One region of the Clostridioides sp. LIBA-7602 genome, then DNA from elsewhere that is predicted to be linked to it. Evidence: riboswitches for the same ligand, from Rfam matches in the RefSeq annotation. Region 1 holds a riboswitch; each other region holds the start of a gene.
What was found. Region 1 has a riboswitch for glycine ahead of gcvPA (aminomethyl-transferring glycine dehydrogenase subunit GcvPA). Riboswitches for the same ligand answer to the same signal wherever they lie in the genome.
Positions count from the first base shown of each region.

Region 2: linked by a shared signal. The riboswitch ahead of ACTG45_RS12875 (GrdX family protein) and the one ahead of gcvPA (aminomethyl-transferring glycine dehydrogenase subunit GcvPA) in region 1 are both predicted to bind glycine.
Region 3: linked by a shared signal. The riboswitch ahead of ACTG45_RS12480 (alanine/glycine:cation symporter family protein) and the one ahead of gcvPA (aminomethyl-transferring glycine dehydrogenase subunit GcvPA) in region 1 are both predicted to bind glycine.

Region 1 covers NZ_CP196991.1:1,810,287-1,812,563, forward strand. Annotated here, with positions in the region: tRNA gene ACTG45_RS08625 (tRNA-Leu) at 58-138, shown strand; glycine riboswitch at 786-890, shown strand; glycine riboswitch at 894-982, shown strand; gene gcvPA (aminomethyl-transferring glycine dehydrogenase subunit GcvPA) at 1,100-2,277, shown strand, end outside.
Region 2 covers NZ_CP196991.1:2,703,966-2,706,242, reverse strand. Annotated here, with positions in the region: gene ACTG45_RS12880 (M3 family oligoendopeptidase) at 1-421, shown strand, start outside; glycine riboswitch at 752-863, shown strand; gene ACTG45_RS12875 (GrdX family protein) at 967-1,338, shown strand; gene trxB (thioredoxin-disulfide reductase) at 1,434-2,277, shown strand, end outside.
Region 3 covers NZ_CP196991.1:2,611,379-2,613,655, reverse strand. Annotated here, with positions in the region: gene ACTG45_RS12480 (alanine/glycine:cation symporter family protein) at 1-1,102, opposite strand, end outside; glycine riboswitch at 1,289-1,377, opposite strand; gene ACTG45_RS12475 (DNA topoisomerase III) at 1,798-2,277, shown strand, end outside.

The DNA of each region.
Region 1 (2,277 bases):
AATTTTAAAAAGTTATTGAAAATAATAGGGAAATATAGTAAAATAAAAGAGTGATAAGCGGATGTGGCGGAATTGGCAGACGCACTAGACTTAGGATCTAGCGCCATTGGCGTGGGGGTTCGACTCCCTTCATCCGCACTCTACAGTGCTTAGTTGTGCTGAAAAAAACTGGGGTTGCTGGCTTTCGGAGTGGGCTATCCCGTTTTTATTTTTTGAGAAATAAACCAAAATACAATATGAATATATTTCTAAAGATATTTTCTAATAAATATACAAAAGCACATTAAGTGCTTTTTTTGTTGTCTGAAAATGTGTTTACATATAAATTTTAAGACATTTGTTAAGAATATAAAATCTATAATAACGTATTTCTAAGAAACAATTTAAAGTCACAATATAATCTGTTTTTTATAAACTTATAAAAAATATATCTGTTTAATAAGTTTAATTTTATTTAAAAATGCTCTATTTCAAAATCTTATTTTTCACAAAGATAAAATTGCAAACGATTCTATTGTGTGTATGAATATATCTTTAACATAATATAGTAAATTACAATATAACTTTACTTTTAGTGTTTTGTATGACATATTAATAATAAATTAAATAAATATATTATTTTACATTAATATATAACATATATGTATAAAAGTTAATAATATAAAAGTAATATAATTGATAATAAAAACTTAACAAAAAAATTAATACATAAAAAAAAATAAATATAATGTGTTGACATTTAATTGAAATATTCATACAATAAAAATGAAAATAAATATTTCCAAATGAGATTAGCGAGAGAGACCTTTATATAAAAAGGCGCCGAAGAAGAAATTTAAGAAATGCCAATTCTTAGAGAAACTTTCAGGCAAAGATATCGCTAGTTGATGGGACTCTGGAGAGACTTAAGTTAATATACTATAAGTCACCGAAGAAGCAAAATAATATTAAATTATTAAATCTTTCAGGTATACAAACAGGGATATATAGGCTAGGATTATTTTCTATGCTAATATATCTTTTTTTTATGAAAAAGTATAGGACATAATATCGAAATTGCTTAAATATAGTGGGTCTAATTTTATAGGGAGGGTTATATATGAATGAATTGAAAAGAGTGCCTTTGTATAATATACACAAAGAGCTTGGAGCAAAACTTGTTGAGTTTGCTGGCTGGGAAATGCCTTTAGAATATGAAGGAATAAATAAAGAGCATGAAATGGTTAGAAAAAGTGCAGGTATCTTTGATGTATCTCATATGGGAGAGGTACAAATAAAAGGTGTAGATTCAGAAAAATTTATACAAAATTTAGTTACAAATGATATAAGCACATTAAAGGTAAATGACATTATATATACACCTATGTGTTATGAAAACGGAGGAGTAGTTGATGATTTATTAATATATAAATTTGGTGAAGAAGATTATTTATTAGTAATAAATGCAGGGAATATAGATAAAGATGTGGCATGGATAATAAAACAAAGTAAAGGTTACAATGTAGATATAAAAAATGTTTCTAATGAAGTTAGTCAACTAGCAGTTCAAGGGCCTAAAGCAGAAGAAATTCTTCAAAAAATCACAGACATAGATTTAAAATCAATAAAATTTTATAAGTCAATTCCATCAACAAAAATATGTGGTTTAACTTGTTTAGTTTCAAGAACAGGATATACTGGAGAAGATGGATTTGAGATATATTGTAAAAATGAACATACAGAAATAATTTGGAATGAAGTTTTAAAAGCTGGAGGAGAAGATATATGTCCTGCTGGTTTAGGTTGTAGAGATACTTTGAGATTTGAAGCAGCTCTACCTCTATATGGTCATGAAATAGGCGAACATATATCTCCAATTGAAGGAGGCCTATCAATTTTTGTAAAAACAAGCAAGGAAGATTTTATTGGAAAAACAATCTTATCAGAAGAAAAAGAAAATGGAGCTAAAAGAAAATTAGTTGGATTTGAAATGCAAGGCAAAGGGATGCCTAGAAATGGATACGATATAAAGATTGGTGACAAAATAGTAGGCTTTGTAACAACAGGATGTGCTTCTCCAACAACAGGAAAGATTTTAGGTATGGGAATTATAGATTCTGAGTATGCAAAAGTAGGAAATGAAATAGGTATAGCAATCAGAAAAAAAGTTGTTCCTGCCATGATAGTTAAGAAACCTTTTTATAAAAAGCAATATAAAAAAGATAATACTGTATTAAATGAAGAAAATAAATTTTCATATATACCTGCCACAAGTGAAGATAAATCAAAAATGTTAAA
Region 2 (2,277 bases), 890 kb from region 1:
AATTGTTGATGAATTTCAGCATTATGTTTATAAAAATCCTAATGAGGATAAGGCAAAAAGAAAAGAAAAATGGAGATATTTAGAGAAAAAATATTTACCTCATAGAAACTATGATAATAATTCTTTTTTAGAGCGAGGTTGTTGGTGGTTTAAGCAAGGTCATATATTTAAAAATCCATTTTATTACATAGACTATGTACTAGCTCAAGTTTGTGCATTACAATTTTGGAAAAAAATGATTCAAGATAGAGATGCAGGATGGCAAGATTATATAAATATTTGTAAAGTTGGAGGGACAAAATCATTTTTAGGTATTGTAAGTATGGGAAATTTATATTCACCATTTGATAATGACTGTATTAAGTCTATCATGGGTGATGTTAAATCTTGGTTTGATGAAGTAAATGATAGCAAATTATAAAAAATTATGAGAATTTCAGTGGGTAAAAGTAAAAAATTAAAAAATATGTAAAAATCAAAGATTTGCTGTGAAAATAGTTATATTTTTAATCAGTTTGAGAAAGTAAACCAAAAAAGGTTTGTACTTAAAAAAAAAAGAAAATACAGGAAATATGTAATATCAACACTTGGAAAAAAAAGTAAAAATGTATACAAAATACATATAAAAAAACTATTGCAAATTTTATAGAATGTTTATATACTTAAGTCAACAGAGATAGAAAAAAGCTATTTATAGAAAACAAAGGATAAATTGCTTAATTTTCAATTTTCTGATAACTTAATAATCCGGATGAAGAGTATGGGAGACTGCTTTATAAAAAAGCGACCGAAGGGACAAATTTAATCCTATTTACCCAAAAGATTAGATGAAATTCTCAGGTAAAAATGACTGTACTTGGACGGGGCTCTGAAAATGATTTTAACAGGGAAGACAAATTGGGAGATTTGTTTTTCCTGTTTTTTATTTATCAAGTAATAAATAAAAGATTGAAAGAGAGTAAAAAAATGATAATAATTACAAATAATCCGAAAGTAAGAGAAGAAGTTCAAGAAAGAGAAGTTTTGTTTAAAGACACAACTTATATTGGTATCTTAGAAGCAAGTAGAGATTTGATACATGAAGGATATGAACTTTTATCTCATCCACTCTATGGGAGTGTAAAACCAAATGAAACACCTTATAGAACTGTTATACTAAAGAGAGGAAATCGTTTGGATATAAACTCTTTAACCTTAATTGAAGAAGCAATCATCACTGCAAGTAAATTTCAGAATAATAAAAAGACTCCAAAATGGACAGAAAGTGTTCAAGACGACTTTAGGGTAATTGATTATGATATATTTTATAATACAATACAAAGAATGCAGTATGAATAAAAAAAATTGTTAAAAAATTATTAAAGCAGCCTAAATATTAAATCTAATTTAATATTAAATAAAATGAGAAATCTAATTGGGGAGGATAAGTCAAAATGGAAAATGTGTATGACTTAGTAATAATTGGTTCAGGACCAGCAGGGCTTGCAGCAGGGCTTTATGGGGCAAGAGCAAAGTTGAATACTCTAATCCTAGAAAAAGACAAAACTGGTGGGCAAATTGTAATAACACATGAAATTGCAAATTATCCAGGGTCAGTTCCAAATGCAACAGGACCAAGTCTAATAGCTAGAATGGTTGAACAATGTAAAGAGTTTGGAGCAGAAATTCTAAGAGATAACATTGTAGATACTGAGCTAGATGGAGATATAAAAGTTTTAAAAGGTCAAAAAGCAGAATATAGAGCTAAAGCAGTAATAATAGGAACAGGAGCAACTCCAAGAAAAATTGGTTGCCCAGGGGAAAAAGAACTTACTGGTAAAGGTGTTTCATATTGTGCAACTTGTGATGCAGACTTCTTTGAAGATTTTGAGGTATTTGTTGTAGGTGGAGGAGATAGTGCATTAGAAGAAGCAATGTATTTAACTAAATTTGCTAGAAAAGTAACAATTGTACATAGAAGACAAGGATTTAGATGTGCTAAGAGTGTTGAAGAAAAAGCAAAAGCGAATCCAAAGATAGAGTTCTTATTAGATACAGTAATAGAAGAAATCAAAGGTGATGGAATACTGGAGTCAGTTGTATTTAAAAATAAGATTACTGGAGAAACTCATGAATACTTTGCAGATGAAGAAGATGGAACAATGGGAGTATTTGTTTTCGTTGGATTAGATGCTCAAACTGATTTATTCAAAGGTAAAGTTGATATGGATGAAAAAGGTTATATAATAACTGATGAAGACATGAAAACTAACATACCAGGTGTATTTGCAGCAGGAG
Region 3 (2,277 bases), 800 kb from region 1:
AACCTAAAATTGTAGTAAATGCAAATAATGTCAAACTAACTGTAAGTAATATTGGTCCAAATGTAGGAATTGCTCCATTAAAAGCTGCTTGTGTCATAACAGCTCCATTAAGGTCAGAACACCATACTCCTGAAATAACAAGAGAGAATCCAGTAAGAGTACAGATTATAATAGTATCTATAAAAGTACCTGTCATAGATATAAGACCTTGTTCTGCTGGCCATTCAGTTTTAGCCGCAGCTGCAGCTATTGGAGCACTACCTAGACCAGATTCGTTTGAAAATACACCACGAGCTATACCATTTCTAATAGCCAGTGAAATAGTTGCTCCTAGGAAACCACCAGTTGCAGCAGTAGTTGTAAAAGCACTTTTAATTATTAACATAAAAGTTTCTGGTATCTTGTTCCAAAAAGATATTAAAATGATTCCACAGATTACAATGTATATAACAGCCATAAAAGGTACTATCTTAGTAGCTACATTAGATATACTTTTAAGACCTCCAAATACGACTAACGCTACAAATACTGCTAATATAACACCTGTGATTCTAGGGTCTACACCAAAGCTGCTATTTATCGCATCTGTTATTGAATTTACTTGGGTAAAAGTACCTATTCCTAAAAGTGCAACCAATATACCACTTATAGCGAAAAATATTGCAAGAGGTCTCCATTTTTCACCCATACCATTTACTATGTAATACATTGGTCCACCAGATACTTGACCATTTTTGTCTTTAGTTCTATATTTTATTGCAAGAACACCTTCTGAATACTTAGTAGCCATTCCAAAGAATGCTGCTATCCACATCCAAAAAAGAGCACCAGGTCCACCAGCTTTAATAGCTGTAGCAACACCAACAATATTACCAGTACCAACTGTAGCAGCTAGTGCAGTACATAAGGCTGCAAAACTTGAAACATCACCACTACCTTTGTTTTCAGCAGAGAAGATTAATTTAAGAGCTCTTGGAAGTTTAGTTATCTGTATAACTCCAAGTTTAACAGTAAGTAATATACCAGTACCAACTAGTAGTACTAGCAAGGGTGGTCCCCAAATAAAAGCATCAACTTTGTTTAAAATATCAATTAGATTCATAAAAACACTCCCTCATTTTTTTGCTTTGTACAATCAATAGAATTTTTAATGAAGTAATTGACAGGAAATAAGTATAATTTATTATAATTTCTAGTGTAATAAAAAAAGCTAAATCTAAAAAAGATTCAGCTCTGGATATACACTAATTAGCAACCAAAATAAAAGTATTAATAATACTGATTTTGGTAGATAATCCCTGTCCTTTTGCCTGAGAGATTGAGCATAAAAGCCTTGCCCCTTCGGCGCCCATAATGGGTCTCTCCAGAGTTCCGTAAATTTTACAGTCCTACTTTTAAAAAGTACCTGAGAGTGTTACTCCTTCGGTGTGCTATATAGCAACTCTTCTATAAAATCTTAACCGGATATTGATTTGTCATAGCTTATTGTATTAATAATATTAATATAAGTTTTTATGTTTTGTCAACTGAAAAATTAAAAAATAGTAAAAAAATATAAAAATGTAAGTCTAATTACGAATTATAAATTTAAAAATATAAGTAATATACGTGAAAATGGATATCGTAATAAGCATACAAATTAGGCATAAAACAAGTTTTAAATAAAAAAATCTTAAATAATTAATTAGATATGATTAAATTATGGTAATATTATAGTTACGATATTAAGAAAGGTTCTATTTATTTAGATTTTAAGTGTAATATGAGATTGAATATAGAGAAAGGAAGTATTTTTAGATGGGAAAAGTATTAGTACTAGCAGAAAAACCTTCTGTTGGAAGAGATATAGCAAAAGTTTTGGGTTCAAAAAATGAAAAAAATGGGTATATAGAGGGTCCAAAGTATGTGGTTACTTGGGCATTAGGCCATTTGGTTACGCTTGCCGACCCTGAAAGTTATGGAGAAAAATATAAATCATGGAGCTTAGAAGACTTGCCAATACTTCCTAAGCACCTAAAGACTGTTGTAATAAAAAAGAGTGGAAAACAGTTTAATACAGTCAAAGCTCAAATGAATAGAAATGATATAGATGAAATAGTTATAGCAACAGATGCAGGTCGTGAGGGAGAGCTTGTAGCAAGATGGATAATAGAAAAATCACAAGTAAAAAAGCCTCTAAAACGTCTTTGGATTTCATCAAGTACAGATAAAGCGATAAAAGAAGGTTTTGCAAAATTAAAAAATGGAAAAGAATATGAAAATCTATATCATTCAGCA